DNA from 3 places in the uncultured Anaerofustis sp. genome. Region 3 is predicted to be linked to each of the others. Evidence: predicted binding sites of a transcription regulator. Region 3 holds the regulator's gene; each other region holds the start of a gene.
The links. Region 3 encodes HrcA, which represses chaperone genes, less so after heat shock. Its sites were predicted from a motif close to TGTTAGCACTCNNNNNNNNNGAGTGCTAACA; they were not measured.

Region 1: a site for HrcA is predicted at 3,603-3,633, ahead of groES (co-chaperone GroES). Genes of this name have one in related genera too.
Region 2: a site for HrcA is predicted at 5,839-5,869, ahead of Q0516_RS05740 (Hsp20/alpha crystallin family protein). Genes of this name have one in related genera too.

What each region holds. Positions count from the first base shown of each region.
Region 1 is NZ_CALHFB010000047.1:22,843-31,158, reverse strand. It holds gene Q0516_RS08590 (metalloregulator ArsR/SmtB family transcription factor) at 813-1,169, shown strand; gene Q0516_RS08585 (cation transporter) at 1,194-1,409, shown strand; gene Q0516_RS08580 (heavy metal translocating P-type ATPase) at 1,433-3,277, shown strand; gene groES (co-chaperone GroES) at 3,684-3,968, shown strand; gene groL (chaperonin GroEL) at 3,996-5,609, shown strand; gene Q0516_RS08565 (hypothetical protein) at 5,904-6,668, opposite strand; gene Q0516_RS08560 (DeoR/GlpR family DNA-binding transcription regulator) at 6,773-7,543, shown strand; gene Q0516_RS08555 (PTS sugar transporter subunit IIA) at 7,691-8,128, shown strand; gene Q0516_RS08550 (PTS sugar transporter subunit IIB) at 8,148-8,316, shown strand, end outside.
Region 2 is NZ_CALHFB010000039.1:202,415-210,730, reverse strand. It holds gene Q0516_RS05780 (helix-turn-helix transcriptional regulator) at 268-1,383, shown strand; gene Q0516_RS05775 (PLD nuclease N-terminal domain-containing protein) at 1,385-1,594, shown strand; gene Q0516_RS05770 (ABC transporter ATP-binding protein) at 1,595-2,512, shown strand; gene Q0516_RS05765 (ABC transporter permease) at 2,509-3,267, shown strand; gene Q0516_RS05760 (GntR family transcriptional regulator) at 3,365-3,736, shown strand; gene Q0516_RS05755 (ABC transporter ATP-binding protein) at 3,739-4,581, shown strand; gene Q0516_RS05750 (ABC-2 transporter permease) at 4,582-5,220, shown strand; gene Q0516_RS05745 (DUF4180 domain-containing protein) at 5,373-5,735, shown strand; gene Q0516_RS05740 (Hsp20/alpha crystallin family protein) at 5,977-6,426, shown strand; gene Q0516_RS05735 (helix-turn-helix transcriptional regulator) at 6,466-6,867, opposite strand; gene Q0516_RS05730 (NAD(P)H-dependent oxidoreductase) at 7,014-8,306, opposite strand.
Region 3 is NZ_CALHFB010000039.1:364,352-372,667, forward strand. It holds gene dnaK (molecular chaperone DnaK) at 1-741, opposite strand, end outside; gene grpE (nucleotide exchange factor GrpE) at 764-1,381, opposite strand; gene hrcA (heat-inducible transcriptional repressor HrcA) at 1,391-2,428, opposite strand; gene Q0516_RS06510 (FtsX-like permease family protein) at 2,742-5,852, opposite strand; gene Q0516_RS06515 (ABC transporter ATP-binding protein) at 6,065-6,769, opposite strand; gene Q0516_RS06520 (DNA alkylation repair protein) at 6,847-7,560, opposite strand; gene Q0516_RS06525 (fumarate hydratase) at 7,699-8,316, shown strand, end outside.

The sequences.
Region 1 (8,316 bases), on a different contig from region 3:
AAAATTTTTAATATGATTTGGTTGGACATTAAATATTATTTTTTTATTTAATAAAATTTATAAGGAAGTCTTTCTTATGTATGAAAACTATTTCTATATACTGATAAAGATTGTTTTTTTATTTATCTCATGTTAGAGATTGAAAATCAAAAAATGTATTTTTCCTGTTATTTTTTTCTTTATAATTTTGATTTATTATTAATTATATATGTATTTTTCTCGTATCTTGTTAAATAAGTTATGCTTATTATAACTTTTTCAAGTTGTTTTATAGGATTAAAATCGAAATTTCTTATATAGAAAATATTTAAAATTAATTAGGTCGTAAAAATTCAAAATCATAATATGGTTTTGGTTCATTGAGATATCCTCTATAAAGAATAATTTATGTTCTATAAATAAACTTATTTAGTTGGTTTAAATATTTTTATTAAATAGATATTTTTTGATGAAATATAAATACATATTCGTTTTTGATTTTAAATATTTGTATAATCAGTTTGTTTAAGTATTGAATATAAAACTGTCACTTAAATCAAATATGAACGTTTTTAAGAATTTAGAAATTTTTTTAATAGCTTAAATATATAAAAATGAATATGTATATGTAAAATATAATAAATTACAAAATCATTAAGTGTTTTCAATTATTGGGTTTAATGTATTTTATACGGAAGTAAATAGGATTTTAAATACTATTTATTTTTTTTATAAATCTTTAAATATTTTTGTTAAAAGTGTTGACAATATATAATAAATGAATATAATAACATATGAACAGATATTCATATATAAAATAAGGAGAGATGAATATGGCAGCAAAAATTGAAACATGTGAACTTAAACATGTTCACAAAGATATAGTAAAACAAGTACACGATAAAATGCCCGATGAAGAAGAGCTATATGATTTGGCAGAGCTTTTTAAAGTGTTCGGAGACAGTACAAGGATAAAGATTTTAAATGCCTTACTTGTAAGCGAAATGTGTGTATGCGATATTGCAAATATACTAAGTATGACGCAGTCCGCAGTATCTCATCAGCTTAAAAATCTTAAGAATGCAAGGCTTATAAAGAACAGAAAAGACGGAAAGACGGTTTTTTATTCACTTGCCGATGAACATGTGATGACTATACTAAATCAAGGTATAGACCATATAGAAGAATAATTTAATTTTAAAGGAGACATAAAAATGAAAAAGAAATTAAAAATGGACAATATCGACTGTGCACACTGTGCAATGGAAATGGAAGAAGAAATAAGAAAGATTGACGGAGTAAACAGTGCAAACATCAACTTCATGCTTCAAAAACTTACTTTGGATGCGGACGATGAAAGATTTGATGAAATTTTAGAAAAGGCAAAAAAGGCTGTCAAAGGAGTAGATGAAGACGCAGTAATCTTATAGACATAAGAGGAAAAGGTGAAAACATGGATAAGCAGAAAAAACAACTTTACAAAATCATAGTGGCTTTAATACTTTTCTTTCTCGGTTTTTTTCTAAAAAATGAAACCGCACAGAGCGTATTGTATTTGGCGGCTTATGTACTTGCCGGGTATGATGTATTATTAAAAGCCGTTAAAAATATATCAAAAGGGAAGGTATTTGACGAAAACTTTCTTATGGCAATCGCGTCAATCGGCTCTATAGTATTAAGCGACTATGCCGAGGGTGCTGCGGTTATGCTATTCTACCAAGTAGGGGAATATTTCCAAAGCTATGCGGTAAATAAATCCAGAAAGTCCATAGGAGATTTGATGGATATATGCCCTGATTATGCAAATATAGAAAAAGACGGACAAATAATCCAAGTAGACCCTGATGATATAGAAATCGGTAATGAAATTATAGTAAAACCGGGAGAGAAAGTTCCGTTGGATGGTATTATCATAAATGGTAATTCAACTCTCGATACTTCGGCTTTGACCGGAGAATCCGTTCCGAGAGAAGTCTGTGAAGGAGACGAAATCTTAAGCGGCTGTATAAATCTAAATGGTATTTTAAGGATAAAAGTAACCAAAGAATTCGATGAATCCACTGCGGCTAAAATACTTGAACTTATTGAAAATGCGAGCAGTGAAAAATCCAAGGCTGAAAACTTTATAACGGTATTTGCGAGATATTATACACCTATAGTGGTTACATGTGCATTGCTTCTTGCAGTACTTCCTCCTTTGATACTCGGTGAAGCTTTCAGCTCATGGATATACAGGGCTCTTATATTCCTTGTTATATCTTGTCCTTGTGCTCTTGTTATATCTATACCTCTCGGTTTCTTCGGCGGTATAGGTGCTGCAAGCAGCAGCGGGGTTTTAGTCAAAGGTTCAAACTACTTGGAAGCACTCTCAAAAAGTGAAATAATGGTATTCGATAAAACAGGTACGCTTACAAAAGGCGTATTCAAAGTAGAAGAAATAAATAATGAAGACGGTGTCGATGTTGATGAACTGATAGAAATTACGGCTTACGGGGAAGCTTTCTCAAATCACCCAATAGCTTTATCCGTAAAGGAAAGATATGGTAAGGATATCGATAATAACAGAGTAAGCGACGTAAAAGAGCTGGCTGGTTTCGGAGTCAAGGCTGTTGTCGATGAAAAAGAAGTTTTGGTCGGTAAATATGCTTTAATGAAAGAAAATAATATTGACGCATCGGAAGCAGATAGTATCGGGACCGTACTTTATGTAAGTAAAGACGGAAAATTCCTCGGAAGTCTTGTTTTAAGAGATGAAATAAAGGAAGATTCCAAAGAGGCAATAAAATCTCTTAAAGAAGCAGGGATAAAGAAGACTGTCATGCTTACCGGAGATAAAAAAGAAATCGGCGAATATGTAGGAAAAGAGCTTGGGCTCGATGAAGTTTATACTGAACTCCTTCCTATAGATAAAGTAAACAAAGTAAAAGAACTCATGGATAAGAAGTCTGAAAACGGAAAACTTGTGTTCGTCGGTGACGGACTTAACGATGCCCCTGTCCTCACTATGGCTGATATAGGTATAGCGATGGGCGGACTCGGAAGTGACGCCGCAATAGAAGCGAGTGACATCGTCATAATGACAGATGAACCAAGCAAGATAATGACGGGGTATAAGATTTCCAAGAAGACACTTAGTATCGTCAAAGAAAATATATTCATTGCATTATTTGTGAAAATCGGAGTCATGGCTCTCGGTGCATTGGGACTTGCAAATATGTGGGAAGCGATTTTCGCGGACGTCGGGGTGGCAGTTATAGCGATACTTAATTCTATCAGAGTTTTAAGGTACAGAGGATAAAGGTATCACTTTAAAATATCAAATAAAGAGCAGTTTCATCTGCTCTTTTTTTATATAAATGTTCATTATCGTCATAATATCCTTAAATGTTTATATTTAAAAGTATATAATCGTGAATATATATTTTCTTTTGAATAAATAATGGACAAATGGTATTAATAGTAGATATGAATTAGTTATTTTAAGGGCGCGGAATCTCGCAAAGCGAGGCGTAGTGCCCGAAAGAGAGCTGTCGATATAAAAATTAAAATAAGATTAAAATTTATAAAAGTTGCAATTTTTTTCTTAAATGGTATTGACAATAAATCTAAGTGTGCTAAAATACTATTAGCACTCAGGAAAGATGAGTGCTAATGAATAGAAGAGTAAGAAAATAATATAAATTATTAGGAGGAGTGAGTAAAAAATGAAATTACAACCACTTGGCGACAAAGTCGTGATAAAAGTAAAGGAAGAAGAAAAAACTACAGCAACAGGTATCATCTTACCTGATACAGCGAAGGAAAAACCTGTAATGGGTGAAATCGTTGCGGTTGGTTCCGGTGAAATCGTAGACGGTAAAAAAGTTGCATTAGACGTAAAAGAAGGCGACACTGTTATTTATTCCAAATATGCAGGTTCTGAAGTTAAATTGGAAGGCGAAGAATATCTTATTTTAAGACAAAGCGATATTTTAGCTATAGTAAAATAATTAGAGAGTAAGGAAAGGTGATATAAAATGGCAAAAGAAATTAAACATGGTATAGAAGCAAGAGAAGGTTTAAGAGCAGGTGTAGATAAATTAGCGGATACAGTTAAAGTAACACTCGGACCAAGAGGAAGAAACGTTGTTTTGGGTAAAAGTTTCGGTTCTCCGATAATCACAAACGACGGTGTAACTATCGCAAGAGAGATCGAACTTGAAGACCAATTTGAAAATATGGGAGCACAGCTTGTAAAAGAGGTTGCTACAAAGACAAATGATGTTGCCGGGGACGGTACAACAACCGCTACTATCCTTACACAGTCAATAATCAACGAAGGTCTTAAAAACGTAACTGCCGGTGCTAACCCAATGATACTTAAAAAAGGTATCGAAAAAGCAGTTGACACTTTCGTGGAAGAACTAAAGAAAATTTCAAAACCTGTAGAAGGCAAAAAAGCTATAGCACAAGTTGCTGCTATTTCTTCAGCTGATGAAACTGTAGGCGAACTTATTTCAGAAGCTATGGAAAAAGTAGGTAACGACGGTGTTATCACGATAGAAGAAGGTAAGTCAATGAAAGTTGAACTTGAATTTACCGAAGGTATGCAGTTCGACAGAGGTTATTTATCTGCTTATATGGCAACAGATGTTGAAAAAATGGAATGTGTATACGACAAACCATACATCCTTTTAACTGATAAGAAAATCGGTAACATGCAGGAAATCTTACCTGTATTAACTGAATTACAGCAAGCAGGCGGTAATTTATTAATTATTGCCGATGATATCGAAGGTGAAGCACTTTCTACATTGATAGTCAATAAACTTAGAGGTGTAATCAACTGTGTAGCTGTAAAAGCTCCGGGCTTCGGTGACAGAAGAAAAGCTATGTTGGATGATTTAGCTATTTTAACAGGCGGTACTGTAATCAGTGAAGAACTTGGTATGGACCTTAAATCAACAACACTTGATATGTTAGGTAGAGCAAGTCAAGTAAGAGTTGACAAAGAAAATACAATTATCGTTGAAGGTAAAGGTGACCAAGATAAAATAGAAGACAGAAGAAGTCAAATCAAAGCACAAATCCCTGAAACTACTTCAGAATATGATAAAGAAAAATTACAGGAAAGACTCGCTAAACTTTCAGGCGGCGTAGCAGTTATCCAAGTCGGTGCTGCGACAGAAACCGAAATGAAAGAAAAGAAATACAGGATCGAAGATGCTCTTAACGCTACAAGAGCTGCGGTTGAAGAAGGTATAGTACCGGGAGGCGGCAGCGCAATGATAGCTACTATCCCTGCAATCGACAAATTGATTGCTTCTCTTGAAGGAGACGAAAAGACAGGTGCTTCTATCATCAGAAGAGCTGTTGAAGCTCCAATCAGACAAATCGCTTACAACGCAGGAGTTGAAGGAAGTGTAGTAGTTGATAAATTATTGAATGAAGAAAAAGGCAAAGGTTTCGACGCTTATAACTTTAAATATGAAGATATGTTTGAAGCAGGTATCGTAGACCCAACCAAAGTTTCAAGATCGGCTATGCAAAATGCAGCAAGTGTAAGTGCGATGTTCTTGACAACAGAAGCAAGTGTTGCTGATATCAAATCAGAAGAAAACGCTCCTCAAATGACACCTCCTATGATGTAATAATCCGAACTTTTAAGAGATAAAAAGTTCCAAAAATCTCCGCTGGGCGCGGTGCCTTCGTTCGATTGGATTTTTAATCTTCGATTAAAACAATCTCACGGAGTGATATATAGTTTGTGGAACATGGGAATTATAAAATAATTTAAAACTAAAAGCTCTCCAAATTATTGGAGAGCTTTTTATTATGAAAAGGTAAATTATTAATATAGTTTTGATTTATATTGTTTATTAATAATTATATAATATACTGTTTATATAATGTATAGTGATTTTTAATATAAAAAGATTATTATACTAAATATTTGTACTATTATAATTTAAAACAGCATTATCAAAGTAGACTTTAAATTTACTTATAAAAAAGAAATTTTTTAGTTTTTGATATAATAAGTCTTTTTTTGTATCATTATATTTATTGTAAATAATATATAAAAAGATGTATTTGTAGAATATAAATCCCATATTTGAGATATTTGTTTTTGTATCATCTTTATTTAATATATCAAGCACTTCATCATATTCATTTAATATCATCAGCATTCTGCATTTTTCAAATAAACCTATATATGACTTTGGGTCATAATTTCTTATTATATTTAAATAATCTTCTTTTTCTTCGCTATTTAGTTCTATACTGTGATTATGATTATTTATGATATTGAATTTCACTTTTGCAAAAGATATTTCTTCCGATGTTTCATCAAGTTTATTGATATCCTTTATAGCTTTATTTAGGCTTATTTCTTTGAGTTCGTATTTTATGATGATTTTATTTAGATAATAGTTTTCGTTTTTATCAGTGTCTTTGATTTTATTTAAGCTATCCAGTTTCTTTTTCATCACCTTTTTATATAAGTCATCGGATATACCTAAATTTATCAAAAATAAAATTATATCCAAAGCGGCAGGTATAAGTATCAAAGGTAAGAAAATATAACTCTTAAAAAAGATACTGATAAGGATAAGTATTATAAATATAAATATGTTTTTAATTAGCTTTAAATTAATATTTTTAAAATTTAAATTCATTAAATAAAAATCTTTATCAAAATAATACATTTTTATTACTCCTATTGAAAAAAGTTTTTCATTTTGTTATAATTCATATATAACATAAATATTATATGATTGTCAATAAAAATTTTAGTTACGGAGAAACAAAGATGAATAAAGTTGAAGAAAGACAAATAAAAATAATGGAGATAATAAAAAAACATAAGCATATTACCATAAACGAGCTGGGAGAAATGCTGGGGGTATCTCATCTTACTATCAGAAGAGATTTAAAAGTTTTGGAGGAAAGAGAAAATATTTCCATTGCTTACGGAGGTATAGTTTTCAGCAAAGAAGAGTTTGCTCATTTTTCCAAAAGAGAACTGGAAAATTTAAACTTTAAGTCCGAAATATCCGTAAAGGCGGTGGATTATGTAGAGGATAATGATATCATTTATATAGGAGGAGGGAGCACGTGTATAGAATTTGCAAAAGTACTTCTTTCGAACAAATACGATTACAATCTGAATATAGTCACCAGCTGTGTAAATGTGGCAAGGACAGTATCTAAAATGCCTTCGGTAAATGTTACCCTGCTGGGGGGAAGCCTTATCAATGAGAATGAAAGCATGGTATCTTTGTTCTCTTTGGATATAATAAAAAATTTGAATTTTAATAAATCATTTATAGGCTGTTTGGGACTTACCAATGAAAAAGGGGCAATGTTTATAGATTTGACTTTGGCACAAATAAAAAAGATAGTAGCTAAAAATTCTCAGGAAGTAATACTTATGTGTGACTATAATAAAATCGGGAAGCAGTCCATGGCAACGGGGCTTGAGATAGATGATATAGATGTAATAATCACAAATAAAGAGGCATCTGATATAGATGAGCTTCAAAAAATTAAAAATCATAATGTAAAAATAGATTTGGTTTAAAAGAATGTACAATAACATATGTTTAGCATATGTTATTTTTTTATCATAATATCGGAATTATGATAAAATATTATCAAAAATAATGAAAAACTATTGACATAATAATACATGTATAATATAATTTTTACAAAACAGGGAGGAAAAACCATGTTAATCGATTTTATACCTGAAAACTTTATCAAAGTTATAGATAGTGTAGAAAATTTTGAAGAAGCAGTTAGGTCTGCGGGGGAAATATTACTGGATAACGGGATTATCAAAGAAAGCTACATAGAAAAAATGATAGAAGTAGCTAAGACGCAAAAGTATATTGTCATTGCTCCTCATATCGCAATGCCTCATGCAAGACCGGAAGACGGTGTTATAAAAAATGGGATGTCTATGCTTTATATAAAAGACGGCGTGGATTTTGGTCACAGTGAGCACGATCCCGTAAAAGTCGTATTTGCACTTGCCGGGAAAAGTCATGACAGCCATTTGGAGCTTTTGTCAAAATTATGTGAGGTTTTGGATGAAGAAGTTTTTGTCGAAGAGTTATTAAATGCAGAGAGTAAGGAGCAGATTATAGAACTTTTATCAAAATAAATCAAAGGAGGTGTGAAAAATGAAGTTACCTATCAGGATCTTATGTGTTTGCCAAATGGGGCTTGGGAGTTCTGTTATGCTGAAGCTTAATATTCAAAAAGCGGTTAAAGAGCTTGGCGTTGATGCTACTGTGGACAGCTGTAATGCTTCTCTTGCCAAAGGGCTTATGGACGGTGTGGATCTAATAA
Region 2 (8,316 bases), 160 kb from region 3:
TTTTGCTGTTATAAAAGATAAAAATAGTGTCATAAAATGTAATACATATTGAAATATTTATATAAATACTTCTTAAAATAAGATAATGATTTAAGATATTTATTTTAAAATAAGGTATGGAATTTGTTGATTTATACGGAAATTTATTAATAAAATAAAAATAAATCATTAAAGTAAACTATTAGTTGATTTTATTAACTGAAATTAACTTTAAATCCATTGTTTATATTTTCTTTACAAATATAATAATATTAAGAGGTGAATAAAATGAAAGAAATAAATATTTCAAATATATTGATTAGAAAACGTAGAGAAAAGAAGCTAACGCAGGAAGATGTTGCAAATTATATGGGAGTTTCCAAGGCTTCGGTTTCTAAATGGGAAACCGGAGGAAGCTATCCGGATATAGAATTCCTTCCCAAACTTGCTACATTTTATAACATTTCTTTGGATGAATTACTTGGCTATAATCCTAATCTCACAAAAGAAGAGATAAGAAAGATTTACCATAGTTTAGCTGAGGACTTTGCAAAAAATGATTTTAATACTGTCTTTAATAAATGTGATGAAATAATAAAAGAATACTATTCATGTTTTCCTTTACTGCTTCAAATGGTACTTTTATTAATAAATCATTATACATTAGCCGGCAGTGAAGAAAAATCTCAAAAAGTAATCAATACTATTTTAGAATTATTGAAAAGAATAAAAAGTGAATGTGAAGATATTTCTATAGTAAAACAAAGTGTTATTTTGGAAGCGAATATATATTTAATGACCGGAAAACCCGAACAAGTTATAGAACTTTTAGGAGAAGATATTGTTCCCACAGCTAACAGTGATTCCCTTATATCAAGAGCTTATGAGCTTATGGGAAATTATGATAAGGCAAAAGAAATCACACAAATAACAGTATTTCAAAATTTGATGGACTTGGTTGGGAATATGCTGGTATACCTTTCTTTAAATAATGATAATAAAGAAGTTTTCGAAGAAACATTAGAAAGGCTTGAAAGATTAAATGAAGCTTATCATATAAATCGCTTAAATCCAAATTCTATGATACAAGTTTACTATGCTGCTGCAAAATTATATATGGGTTTTGATGACCCTGACAAAGCAATTAAAATAATCAGAAAATATAAAGATGTAGCTGTAAAAGATTTCTTCCCTTGTACGTTACATGGAGATGATTATTTTAACATGATTGACGCTTGGTTTAAAGATTTCGATTTGGGGGAAAATGCTCCGAGAAGTGAAAAAGCTATTAAAGACGATTTAGTAAATGTAATTGACATGGATTCTGATTTTGAAAGGCTAAAAGAAAAAAAAGAATTTCAAAATATAGTTAATGAACTAAAAATAAATTTAGGAGATAATTAAAATGAATACAATCAGTAATATAGGCGAATATTTACCATTTTTGATCCCGATTATAATTATAGAATTGGTTCTTATGATAACGGCATTGGTGCATGTACTTAGACATGATAACTATAAAATTTTAAACAGACCTGTTTGGGTTATTATAGTATTATTTATTCAAATAATAGGTCCTGTGGTTTACTTTGTTTTTGGAAGAAGTGACGAATAGATGAATAGTTTAATAATAGAAAATTTATCAAAGAGTTTTGGTTCCAATAAAATAATAGACAATATATCTTTTTCTGTGCAGGAAGGATCAATCTTTGGCTTTTTGGGGGAAAACGGAGCCGGAAAGACAACTACAATGAAGATGATTTTGGGTTTACTTAAAAAAGATGACGGGATAATCAAAGTTTGCGGAGAAGAAGTTTATTACGGAGAAACCAAAACGAATAAATACATCGGTTATTTGCCCGATGTCCCCGCTTTTTACGGATATATGAGACCTACGGAATACCTTAAATTATGCGGCGAAATAACGGGGATGGATAGTAAAATATTAAAGAATAGAATTGAGGAAATATTAAATCTCGTAGGACTGGAAAATAATAATAAAAAAATAGGTGGTTTTTCGAGGGGAATGAAACAGCGCCTCGGTATAGCTCAGGCACTATTAAATGAACCAAAGCTATTGATTTGCGATGAACCTACATCTGCACTTGATCCCGTGGGAAGAAAAGAGATATTAGATATTCTCTTAAAGATAAAAGGAAAAAGCACCGTTATCTTTTCAACACATATTTTATCCGATGTTGAAAAGATATGTGACAGTATAGCAATCCTTCATAAAGGCAATATCGCTCTTAGCGGTGAAGTTGAGAAATTAAAGCAAGGTAAACGAAAAGATGTTTTGTCCATAGAATTTATAGAAGAAACTGATTTAGATAAATTTATGATGTTTGAAAAGATACTTAATTATAAAGAGCATATCAATGTGGAAGGAAAAAATGTTTTAATTTCATCAAATAATATAAATAAAGTACAAAGGTATGTGCTTTATGAACTGGGGAAAGAAAATATACTTCCAGCTAAAATCGAAATATTAGAGCCTACTTTAGAAAATCTATTTATGGAGGTGGTAAAATGAAAAGTTTTATGGCCTTTACTAAAAAAGAATTTTTGGAGCTTTTTAGGACATATAAAATACTTATAATTGCGGCAGTATTCTTGGTATTTTCCATGATGAACCCTGTAATTGCTAAACTGACTCCGCTGCTTGTTGAAAATTTTATGCCTGAAGGAATGAATATGACGATACCGGAGCCGGGTGCGATTGATTCATGGATGCAGTTTTATAAAAATCTGCCTTTGTGTCTTATAGTTTTTGTAATTGTATTTTCCGGGATTTTGACTGTCGAGATAAGTAACGGTACTCTCATAAATATGCTGACTAAAGGTTTAAGCAGAACAAATGTTATAATTTCTAAATTATTAACTATGATAATAATGTGGACTTTTTCATATATACTATATTTTGTGGTTACTTATATTTATACGATTTATCTTTTTCCTGAAAGTATAAATAATATTATATATGCTGCTTTGATGTACTATATATTTGGAATATTTATAATATCTGTTATGATATTTGCAAGCAGTATGTTTAATGGCAATTATGGTGTATTGTTGTTTACCGGGGGAGTAACTGTGGTATTATTCCTTATTAATATAATTCCTAAGATACAAAGATATAATCCCTTGAAACTAATCAATGATAATATGTCACTACTGCAAAACAAATTATCGGTTGGAGATTTTAAATTTGCTTTAATAACATTAACTGTTATGTGCATTGTATTTATTATTTCGGCAGTACCTATATTTAATAAAAAACAAATATAAAAATAAGCCTTAAAAAAGGCTTATTTTTTAATATTTTACTTGACATATCTGTTATAACTGTATATACTGTATATATACAGAAAACGAGGTGAGGATATTGGATATAATTATAAGTAATGTCGACGATAAACCAATATATGAACAAATTTATACACAAATCAAGAATTTGATTGTCTCGGGTAAAGTAAAGGAAGGAGATCCTCTTCCTTCTATCAGAAGTCTTGCTAAAGATTTAAGGATAAGTGTAATAACCACAAAAAGGGCATATGATGAACTTGAAAAAGACGGATATATTTATACTTTAAAGGCTAAGGGCTCTTTTGTTAATAAGAAGAACACTAAACTTATCAAAGAAGAAAACCTTAAGAAAATAGAAGAATATATCAAAGAGATAATCATACTTTCAAAGGTGTGTGATCTTGATACTGAAGAATTATTTGAAATGTTTAAGCTTATGGCGGAGGAATAGAAATGAATGCTATTGAAATAAATAACTTGACTAAAGAATATAAAGATTTTAAATTGGATGATATAAGTCTTGCTTTACCAAGCGGATATATAATGGGGCTTATTGGTGAGAATGGTGCAGGGAAGAGTACGACGATAAAACTATTATTAAATGCTATAAATGCTGATAAAGGACAAATCAACATTTTAGGAAAAAGTAATAAAGATAACTTTAAAGCTACCAAAGAGGATATCGGTGTCGTTTTGGATGAAGCTCATTTTCCCGAAGGTGTAAACGCGAAGCAAGTCAATGTGATAATGCGAAATACTTATAAAAACTGGGATGAAAAAGTATTCTTTGAATATATAAATAAATTTTCATTACCTCTTAAAAAAAGTTTTAAGGATTTTTCCAGAGGTATGAAAATGAAGCTTATGATCGCTGTTGCACTTTCCCATGACGCAAAGTTACTAATTTTAGATGAAGCTACGAGCGGACTTGACCCTATAGTAAGAGATGAAATACTGGATTTGTTTTACGATTTTACAAGAGACGAAAGTCACTCGATCTTAATTTCTTCACATATCGTTTCCGACCTTGAAAAGTTATGTGATTATATAGCATTTCTTCATAAAGGAAAATTATTATTTGTGGAAGAAAAGGATATTCTTCTTGAAAATTATAGGATACTGAAATGCAGTAATGCAGAATTCGACGATGTTGATAGAGATGCAATAAAAGGTTTGAGAAGAACAGATTACGGAGTAGAGGCTTTGGTTATAAAGGATATGGTAAACCCTGCTTTTAAACTCGAAAAGCCGAATATTGAAGATATTATTGTATTTATGGCTAAGGAGGTTAAATAAATGAAAGGTCTGATTATTAAAGATTTATATGAGCTTATAAAGCAATGCAGGTTTGTACTTTTATTGTGTTTGATTTATATGATAATATCCATAATGGGTGAAAGCTCGACATTTTTCTTGGCTTTTGCAATAGTATTTATCTCAATGCTTCCTATTACCGTTATGGCTTATGATGAAAAAAGCAAGTGGGATAGTTATGCTATCACGATGCCTTATACGAGAAAAGAAATGGTTTTAAGCAAGTATATATTATCTCTAATTGGTATATTTTCTATGAGTATATTATATTTAATACTCAGGGGAGGAACATTTTTGATTATTGACGGCAACTTATCGATGTTACCGGAAATGATTACTTCTATGCTTCCTATGATATTGGTCGCGATACTATTCAGTTCCGTAAATTTTCCGATTATATTCAAATTCGGAGCTGAAAAGGGAAGACTTGCAATGATAATCCTTTGTGCTTTAGTAGGAGGGATATTCGGAGCTACGGCTGCCGGTGCAGAAGAGAGCGGAGATATCTTTGTTAGGATATTTCCCAGTATACCAAATATAGTATATCCTATTGCAGCAGTGGTTTTACTTATGGTTTCATTTTTGATTTCGGTAAAAGTATATGAAAAAAGAGAATTATAAAACTTTAAAGACATCTTAATAAGGTGTCTTTTTTATGGGGCACTACGCCTCACTGCGTGAGATTTCGCGCCCCATAGTCAACTTGCAATAAAGTATGGATTTTAAAATTAACTCATGATAAAATCTAAATACTATAATAAAGGAGAGAGAATATGAAAATATATAATATAAACAAGAATAATAAAAATATTTCCGTTATCGAAAGTGAGGATATACTTATAAATGATGTTGATTCCGGACTGGACTTTGCTATGGAAGTTTCAAATATGACGGGAATAAGTAATATAATCATAAATAAAGAAGCTGTTGATGATATCCTTTTTGATTTGAAGAATAAAATACTTGGGGAATTACTTCAAAAATATATCAATTATAATATAAAGTTTGCTGTAATAGGAGATTTTTCAAAGTTCAAAAGTAAGGCTTTGAATGATTTTATATATGAGAGCAACAATGGCAGAAATTTCTTTTTCTTAGAAGATATTAATACTGCCGTTGAAAAGATGACTGAATAATCTTCAAGCGTAAACATGGATTATAAGAGATATATTGTAATAATTGTAACGTTTTATTAGAAAATAAAATATAATGATACAAAATAATAAAAATATTAATTAAAATTAGCACTCTCCTCTTGACAGTGCTAAAGAAAAGTGGTATATTATACTTGAACAAAGAGGAGGACCTTTCAAAAAAGATTCAAATCCAAGTAGTTCAAAATTTGGGAAACATTTAATATGATAGGAGGAATGACTTATGATGTTACCTAGAATTTTGTCAGAAAGCTTATTTGATGATTTAATGGACTTTCCTTTAGAAAAAGATTTCTTTGACGGTAAAAATCCTTTATACGGAAAACATGAAAAGAACCTTATGAAGACCGATGTCAGAGAAAAAGACAATAATTATGAAGTAGATATTGATTTACCGGGTTTTAAAAAAGACCAAATTTCAGCTGAATTAAAAGACGGATATCTAACAATCAGTGCCAGTAAAGACCTTGACAAGGAAGAAAAAGACAAAGAAGGAAAGTACATCAGAAGAGAACGATACAGCGGTTCCTGTGCCAGAAGCTTTTATGTGGGAAGTGATGTCAAGGAAGATGAAATCAGTGCTAAATTTGAAGACGGAATATTAAAAATAGTTATCCCTAAGAAAGATGTAAAAGAAATAGAAGGAAAACGAATGATTTCGATCGAGGGATAATATACAAATAGAAAGGACTGTCCTTTGACAGTCCTTTTATTATTCTTTATTTATAAGGGTGATACCAATACATATCAGAGATAAACTTAGAAGTTTAATACTGTCTCCGGTATTCATTTTACCCATTACATTTAGTACAAATGTACCTACGGAGAGTGCAAATCCGACACATTTAAAAATAAGCATTATAGTATCTTTTATATTTGATTTTTTTATTTCATTTTGAGTATCGTTTCCTGAGTTACTTCCAAGCAATTTATTGGGGTCGATATCCAATATTTCCGATAATTTCGGTATCAATGATATATCGGGATAAGAAAGCCCTCTTTCCCATTTTGATACTGCTTTATCCGTTATATTTAATTTATTCGCAAGTTCCTGTTGAGTCATGTTTTTTTCTTTTCTCAGACTGCTTATAAGCCTGCCCATTTCGTTGTCCATTTTAATGCTCCTTTATCTTTGTTTAATTATATTATAAATTATCATTAAAATAAAGGATATCCATACAAAGTAGAAATTGGTAAACCTATGGTTTAGTTCCTATTTATAAAAAAGAAATCCTTATTTGTAAGGATTTCTCAAGGTCATTATTCAAAAATCTTATCTTGTTCTCGTCTTAATTTTACGACAAGAGAATCTTCATCGAGTATAACATCATCGTATGTTACTACTTCGCCTTTTTTAACATCTTTTGCCATAACCGTATTTGAATTTATAAGTCCTATGGGAAGAGCATTAAATTCTTTTGCGATTTCTCTTTTATCTATTGTACCATAAGTAGAAAATCCGCCGATACCATCGATTTTTTCACCTTTCTTAAGGTCTTTTTTAGCAACCGTTATCGTTTCGCATACCAAACCTTTCATAGGAACTATTGTATTTGCTTTGTCCAGTACTGCTCTTGCTATTGTAAGAGGTGTTTCCATTCCGCATAAATGATAAGGTCTGTATAATACATAGTTCGGACCGTCACCTATTCTTAGATATTGAAGTTCGTGATGAACGAATTCAAGGTCTGTTGAGATTATGCAGAATACTCCGGGAGCGATTCCGTTTACCCATTCCACAACTCCGTAATTATTTAAAATACCACCTTCTTCTTTTAAAGATAATATTTTAACCAATTCTTTTATATCGCTCTTTGGTCCGTGACCTCCTCTTACATCCGGAACGAGCCCTGTAGAGTTTGCCATACAGCAAAGTTCAACCATATTTTTTGTTCCGTCCGAGAATGAACACTGCATTTTAGGACTAACGCCTCTGCTTATTGCGTAATCTCTTATACTGTCAGGTGTACATGAGTGATCTACTTCATTGTTTTTACCCTTTCCAATGACTTTGATATCGAATGCTAACGCTTCGCAGAAATCAAACATTTCCTTTACTGCACCCGGTTCGTCTCCGGCACTTCCTGTATAGATAACACCTGCTTTATCCGCTTTTTGTTTTAGTATAGGTCCCACTACCACGTCTGCTTCAACGTCAAGCATTACGATATGCTTTCCGTTATTTATCGTATCTATAGCTATTTCTGCCCCGATATCCGTAAAACCCGTAGCGTCAACTACTGCGTCTGTGCCTTCTACGAATGAAGCTATGCTTTTATCCTCGCTGACAACGATTTTACCTTTATTGATAGCGTCGTTTGCTTGTGATAATTTGTTTGTTATTATGTAGTCATCTTTTGTGATATTTGATTTTGTGAATGCGTATAAAACTTTATCTACATCTATATCACAAATAACGGAAGGTGTCATTCCCTTCATTTTATAAAGCTGACTTATCAATCCTCTTCCCATTTGTCCTGCACCTACAATACCTACTCTTATAGGTTTGTTATTTTCTTGCAGTTCTTTTAATCTGTAATTCATACCTAGCATAAATTTGTTT
Region 3 (8,316 bases):
TGAAAGTTCAATCTTAGCTTTTTCTGCACTTTCTTTAAGTCTTTGCATAGCCATTTTATCTCCGCTTAAATCAATACCGTTTGATTTCTTGAATTCACTGACTAAGTAATCGATTATTTTATTATCAAAATCATCTCCGCCTAAGTGGTTGTTACCGTTTGTAGCCTTAACTTCGAATACTCCGTCTGCAAGTTCAAGGATTGATACGTCGAATGTACCGCCGCCAAGGTCGAAAATCATTACCGTTTGACTTTGTTCTTTATCAAGACCATAAGCTAAAGCTGCTGCTGTAGGTTCGTTGATAATTCTAAGAACTTCAAGACCCGCAATCTTACCGGCATCTTTTGTAGCCTGTCTTTGAGCATCTGAGAAATAAGCAGGAACTGTAATAACTGCTTTAGAAACTGTTTGTCCTAAGTAACTTTCTGCATCTTTTTTAAGCTTTTGAAGTACAAAAGCAGAAATTTCCTGCGGTGTATATTTCTTGCCTTCGATATCAACTTTATAATCGCTTCCCATATGTCTCTTGATTGAAGCAACTGTCTTTTCCGGATTTGTTACTGCTTGGTTTTTAGCAACTTGACCTATTAGTCTTTCTCCATCATTTGTAAATGCAACTACTGATGGTGTGGTTCTTGCACCTTCCGCATTTGCTATAACAACGGCTTCGCCGCCTTCCAATACTGATACACATGAATTTGTAGTACCTAAATCGATACCTATAATCTTTTCTTTACTCATCTTTCTTACTCTCCTTATTCCTTTATTTTAACTTATTTACTTTGACCATACTTGGTCTTAAGACTTTTTCTTTGTATATATATCCATCTTGAAAAACTTCAAGAATGATATCGTCATCTTTGTCATCCAATTTTTCCACCGCTACCGCATAGTGTTTATTTGGATCAAATTTTTCATCAAGAGCTTCTATTGTTTCTATACCTTCATTTTTAAGTAATTCGGTCAGCTGTGTAAATATCATATTTACACCCTCATAAAAACCGCTTTTTTTATCAGCTTCACTATCCAAAGCCCTCTTAAAATTATCAATTATAGGAAACAAACCTTCCGCAAACTTAGATGTTGAATATATAATCATAGCTTCTTTATCTTTACTTGCTCTTTTTTTGTAATTATCAAAGTCAGCCAAGAGTCTCATATAGCTGTCATTTAATTTATCATATTTTTCTTCCATGCTTTCTTCCTTGACTTCCTCTTTTTCTTCAGGCTCATTTTCTTTTTTTACTTTCTCAGCCGTTTCTTCTTTCACTTCATCCTGATTGATCTCTTTGTTTTCATCTTTACTCATATACTTCTTCTTTTCTCTTTCTTCTTTTTCTTTTCTGAGTTCATTTATATCTTTTATATTATCATTACTCATTTAGTTACCTCACTTTTTAAAAATTTTCGTTATATGTTTGGTAAGTTCATCACTTAAAAAATCAAGTGTAGAAACTGCGTAATCATAATTCATTCTGGTTGGTCCTATAACTCCTATCGTTCCCACCGTTTTACCGTTCAATTTATAATTTGCGGTTATAATGGAACAATCGTTAAAGTCCTCAACCTTATTTTCATTTCCTATCACTATATGAATATCACCATCATCACTGTCAACCGAAATAGCACTTTCAAGAGCCTCTTTACTGTTGACAGAATCTATAAAATGTTTTGCTCTTTCTATATCTCCGAATTCCGGGAAATTGAGAATTTTACTAACTCCTCTGGCATATATCTTTGACGAATTCGTATTTTCAACCAAACTTCTGAATACCGGCATTATTTCCGATAGTATCCTGTTTTCCGTCTCACTTAACCCTTCAACCAATTCACTTAATAAGTTGACTGCTTCATTTGCCGGTCTGTTCTTTATTATAGTAGTAAGAGCATTATTGATTCTTTCTATCTCTTCGAGTGTCACATAAGTTTTAAGTCTTATTTCAGAATTTTTTATAAGTCCTTCTTTGGTAACTACTATAAGCATTACCCTATCTTCTTCTATAAAAACGATCTTAACATCTTTTACATTAAGAGAAGATAATCTAGGTGCCATAACCAGTGATGTGTAATTAGTCATTTTAGTAAGTATATTTAAAGTTTTTTCTATTGTATTATTAAGTTCAAGCATATAGTTATCATATTCCGCTCTGACAGCCTCTCTGATTTCAGACTCCAAAGCATTCTTTTTCATGAAATTATCAACATATAATCTATATGCGCTGGTAGAAGGAATTCTTCCGGCAGAAGTATGTGGCTTTATTAAAAACCCCATTTCTTCGAGGTCCGACATCTCATTTCTGATAGTTGCCGAAGACACACCGAGATTATACTTTTTCTCTAATGTCCTTGAACCTACAGGCTCGGCTGTTTTGATATAATCATTTATGATAGCTCTTAAAATGTTAAACTTTCTATCGTCCCAGTTCATTTTCCTTTCTCCTTCTTATTAGCACTCCTTAAACATGAGTGCTAACACTGTCATAAATATACCACCAAGAAAATACTTTGTCAATAGATTATAAAATTAATTTTCATTTTTAATTGTATTTTAATCTTTACCTTATTTTAAATAAATTACGCACAGCACAATGTACTATATTTACTCTATAGACTATGAAAACAATACATATTAATTTATCAAATAAAAACTAAAAAAGAAAGAAAAATAGGAAGAAAATCTTATATTTTATTAATTTATATTATTAAATAATAATATAAAAAAGAGAAGCAAAACTTCTCTTTTATTCCACGCTTTTAAGTGATTCTACCATATTGATTTTTTTAAGAGTCTTTTTTAGGAAAAGGTTAACTATGAATGCAAATACTATTGTCAGTATAATTCCAAATATATAACTCGACAGCTGGATCCCTTTATAAAATTGGACAAAATCAACTGAAACGGTATCAATCAAATATCTATGAAAATATTTCCCGACTATACACCCAACTATTATTCCAATGATATTTAAAATAATATTTTCTCTTACTATATAAAAGTTTACTTCATTATTATAAAATCCGAGAACTTTAATGGTTGCAATTTCTCTTATTCTCTCACTGACATTTATATTATCCAGATTAAACATTACCACAAATGCAAGCATACCTGCGGCGACTATTATAACTACAATGACAAAATCCATACTATCTAACTGACCTGCAAAATTTTCAGCGACTCTTTCATTGAATTCAATACTGCTTATATTTTCATCTTTAAGCAATGTCTCACTCAATTTATCATAAGTACTTTCATCGTTTTTATTGAGCCTTGATAAAATAAGATTTGGTTTAATATCCTCATCTACTATGGTTTTATAATAATCTTCACTCAAAAACATGTAATGATAAACATAATTATTGATAATATTCACTACGGGTACATCGTACTCTTTATCATCCAGATCCTTGATTTTTATTATATCGCCTTTTTTGATATCTGCTATTTCACTTAGTCTGCTGGTTATAACTACACCGCTTTTAGGCATGTTTATCTTATCGCCGGTTTCATAATCACTAAGGTAAATATAATCATTTACAGCATCCTTATCAATGGGAACCATTAAAGAAAACGAATAATCCTTATTCTTTCCAACTACACTGTAAGTATCTTTAAAAAATAACTTACTGCCCTTGATTTCTTTATTATCATCATAAGTATATTTGATATCATTTATCTCTTTGTTTGAAAGGTCACTTTCAATAGAAGTTTCCATATTGTAATTCCAAATAGTATTATACTGAAGGTCAACGATAGCCGAAACCGAATACCTTATGCCAAATGCGGCAATCAACAGACCGCAGCATGCTCCTATTCCTACAACACTCATAATAAGACGTTTCTTATACCTTACAAGGTTTCTTATGGTTATTTTCCATTTAAAACTTATCTTATTCCAAACAGCGGGTATTTTTTCAAGTAAAGTTTTTCTTCCGCTTTTCATTACCTTAGGTCTGAGAAGACTAGCACTTACTTCCTTAAGGTCACTGTTACATGCAAAATATGCACTAAGTACCGTACACATAACGCCTATAAATAATGATAAAAGTATATAACTTGGGTAGATAACGGTAGCTAAATCCGGAGTTTTATAAAGTATCCTATAAGCATTGTAAATCATCTTAGGCACTAAGGTAAATCCGATAAAAAGACCTACTACACTGCCTATAAAACTTGCTAAAAATGCATAAACGATAAACTTTATACTGACAGCCCACTTGCTAAAACCAAGAGCTTTAAGTATCCCAAGTTCCGTCCTTTTTTCCTCTACCATTCTAGTCATGGTTGTAAGACATACTAAAGCAGCCACTAAAAAGAAAATCAAAGGGAATACTTTAGCCAAAGATGTTATCTTCTTTGAATTATCCGCGTAACTAAAATAACTTTCATTGGAGTTTCTATCTAATGTATACCATTTTACTTCTTTTAAATCTTCTACCTTTTTTTTAGCTTTTTTTATTTTATCTTCTGCTTTTTTGAATTCATCATCTGCTTTTATTTTGTTTTTTTCATAAGACGCATAGCCTTTATTTAATTCTGCCCTGCCCTCTTTTATTTGGTCTTCTGCTTTTTTAAATTCTAAGTTTGCTTTCTTTTCTTGTTTTTCTAAATCTTTATATCCATCTTTTATTTTTTGTTTTCCGGATAATAGTTCTTGTTCGGAAGCTTTAACCTGCTTTTCGCCTTTTTCTACTTTTGCTTCTGCAATATCAAGTTCTTTTTGTTTATTACTTATTACATCTTTTAAATATTCTTTTTCCTGCTCGGATAAACCTGCAAGATACTGCTCGAACTGAGCCTTTCCCTGTTCAAATTCACTTCTCGCTTTTTTTATCTCTTCTTTTGCTTTTTTAAGTTTCTTTTCATTACTCGGTAATTCTTTTTTAGCTTTATCTAAATCATTTTTTGCTTTTTTAAGTTTAGATTTAGTTTCTTTTTTAGTTCTTCGTAATTCATTTTCACTGTTATTTAACTTTATCTTATTACTGTCTAAGGTATTTTTTGCTTTATTTAATTTATCATAAGTTTCTTTCTTTTTATTATTTAGCTTACTTTCGGATTTTTTAATCTTTTTATTAGCCTTATCTTTTTCCTCTTTTAATCTTTCTTTGCCTCGTTCATTAGTTACTTTCTTTATATCTGTCTTGTAATCATCTATAATATCTTTATATTCTTCACTAAAACAATTTACTTTGTCTACATTATTTAGGCTAACATATAAATCAGTATATACACTGCTGTCAAAAACATCTTTATTTAAAATCAAAAAAGTATTTATACTGCCGTTTCCGAGAGTAGATGAACCATAATCATCATCGGTAATATAATAAGACCATTCAGCACTTCCAACTATTTTTAATTTTTTTACTTTTAACTTTACACCGTCATGATCTTCAATTGTTAGTATATCCCCCAGCTTATATCCTTTGAACTGCATATAATTGTCGGAAATAACACACTCATCATTCTTCTTTGGATAAGTTCCTTGAATAAGTTCATATTTCATCATTTTTATGTCTTTATCGGACGGCATTCCAAAAGCTTTGGCAACTATGCTGTCATCACCGTTTTTTAATAACAGCTCGGTGGAATATGTTGCGAGAATATCTTTTGTATTCTTATCATTTTTTATTGCTTCAACATCTTTATCATTGAACCCATATGTAGACATAAAGTTGATATCGTATAAGTTGGTATCTTCAAAATACTTATTTGCGGTAAATTCCATCTGGGGACCTATTACTCTTAAACCCACAAAAAAACAAACACCTAATAACGTGATCAATAGGATAGAAATAAATCTGTTTTTAGTTGTCTTGATTTCTCTGAATAAGTCTTTTAATAAAGTCTTCATAAAACTGTCCTTACACCTAAACTAGAAATTATTCCATATTGTTTCAAAATAATTTCTAAATTTTCAATATAGCTTTAAATCGAGACTGTTTTATAAAAATTTAGTTTTATAAAAATCCAGTCGAGATTAAGCCTTCGCGGCTCGAGCGAAGATTTTTTCGTCCTTGTTTATCTCTAAAAAAGGACTGGTTCATAAGGCAAAGCCTTATATCCTTACCACTCAATATCCTCTACATTCTTAACATTTTCATTTATGATTATATCGCTTATTTCTCCGTTTTTTACTTTGATTATCTTATTTGCCATTGACATAAGTGCAAGGTTATGGGTAACGACAATAACGGGGATATTATTCATAAAACATATATCCTGCAAGAGTTTAAGTATCGATTTTCCGGTCTTATAATCAAGAGCACCCGTAGGTTCATCACATAAAAGTAATTTTGGATTTTTGGCAAGCGCCCTTGCAATAGATACTCTCTGCTGTTCTCCGCCCGATAGCTGTGAAGGGAAATTATCTTTTCTATTTAAAAGTCCGACATCACTAAGAGCTTTTTCGGCGGATATATCTGAATTTGAAATCTCGGTAGCAAGTTCTATATTTTCCTTTGCGGTGAGATTTTGCACAAGGTTATAAAACTGAAAAACAAAACCTACATCATATCTTCTGTATGTTGTAAGCTCTTTCTCATTAAACGAACTTATATCCTTTCCCCCGACAATAATACTTCCGCTGGTTATAGAATCCATTCCTCCCAGCAGATTAAGAAGGGTCGTCTTACCCGCACCGCTTTGACCGACAATAATCGTAAATTTACCTTTTTCTATTTCAAAACTTACATTATTTAGTGCAGTCGTAGTATTTTCTCCGCTTCCGTAAATCTTACTAACATTTTTAACTATGATATTTTCTGACATATAAAACCCCTGACTTTTTACTTATAAGTATTATACTATCAATTAAAACATTTTCATATGCATTTTATTAAGAAAAATCAAACATTACTTCCCATCTTTGATTTATTGGAAATAAGTCTGGTTCTCCCTTCAACTTTAACCAATGTATTTAATTCTTTTAAAGCATTGTTCCCGATCCATACTTTTGATTTTATGCCGGAAGATACTAATTTATTTGAAAGTTCAATGGCTTTTTCTTTATAATAAACATCTTTTTTACCGATTTCCTTTAGTGCCCATAATACTGCCTTTTTTACATGCTCCCTGTCATCATCACTGTTTTTTTCTATTATTTGAAGCATTTTATTTAATGTATCGTCGTCAGCTTTTTTGTCGTGAATCACATAAGATGCAATAAGGGTAAATGCAGCTCTTTTATAATATAATTTGTCACTGTCACACCATTTATATATAAGATTTTCATATCCTTTTATTTTAATGATTATATTCTTACATAAATGATCACATAGATCCCAGGATATGACATCTTTCATTATTTCTTCTATATATTCAAGTGTCATTGACTTTTTATCCATTATTAAAACAGAAAGCAGCATTGCTTCGTGATAATTACTCTGCCAAAGCTTTACTGCAAGCTCATTATCCTTTTTGATACTTTTAGCCAGTCTTCTCAAATCCGTTGTAGAAACACCTATACATCTATCTTCGGGAATACCCAGCTTAATTATATTTTTCTTATATTTTTCATCACTCATTTTTTTTAGTTCATTGATTATTTCATTGCTATTCATAACTATTCCCCTTTATTTGAAAGTATATTTAAATTAATTATATAACAAATCAAAATTTTTACTATTACTTTATTTCGCAAGTAGAAAATATTTTACTGCTGTGATATACTTAAAAATATAACAAATACAGAGGTTATTATGAGAGAAGTAGATACAAATTTAGTAAAAAAAACAGTTAAAGAATTGATATTAAAAGCAAACGTGTTTTTAAGTCCCGATATAAAGAATGAACTTATTAAAAAAGAAAAGGAAGAAAAATCAGAGATAGGTAAAGGACTTTTAAATGTAATAAACGAAAACATCGAAGTTGCGGCAAGTGAAAACTGCCCCATTTGCCAGGACACGGGGATGTGTATAGTTTTTTTGGAAGTCGGACAGGATGTTATATTCAAAGGAAATTATATTTATGATGAAATAAACGAAGCGATAAGAGAAGCTTATGATGAAGGATACTTCAGAAAAAGCGTAGTTGGCTGTCCGCTTAGAAGAGAAAACACAAAAGACAATACTCCGGGAATTATATATTACAATATTGTTAAAGGCGATAAAGTAAGTATAAAGGTAATGCCTAAAGGCTTTGGCAGCGAAAACTGCGGGGCAACCAAAATGCTGAAGCCTGCTGACGGCTACAACGGAGTAATAGAATTTATCTTAGACACGGTAAAGAAGGCGGGAAGCAAGCCTTGTCCTCCGATGATAATAGGAGTCGGTATAGGAGGAACAATGGAAAAATCCGCAATTATGGCAAAAGAAGCA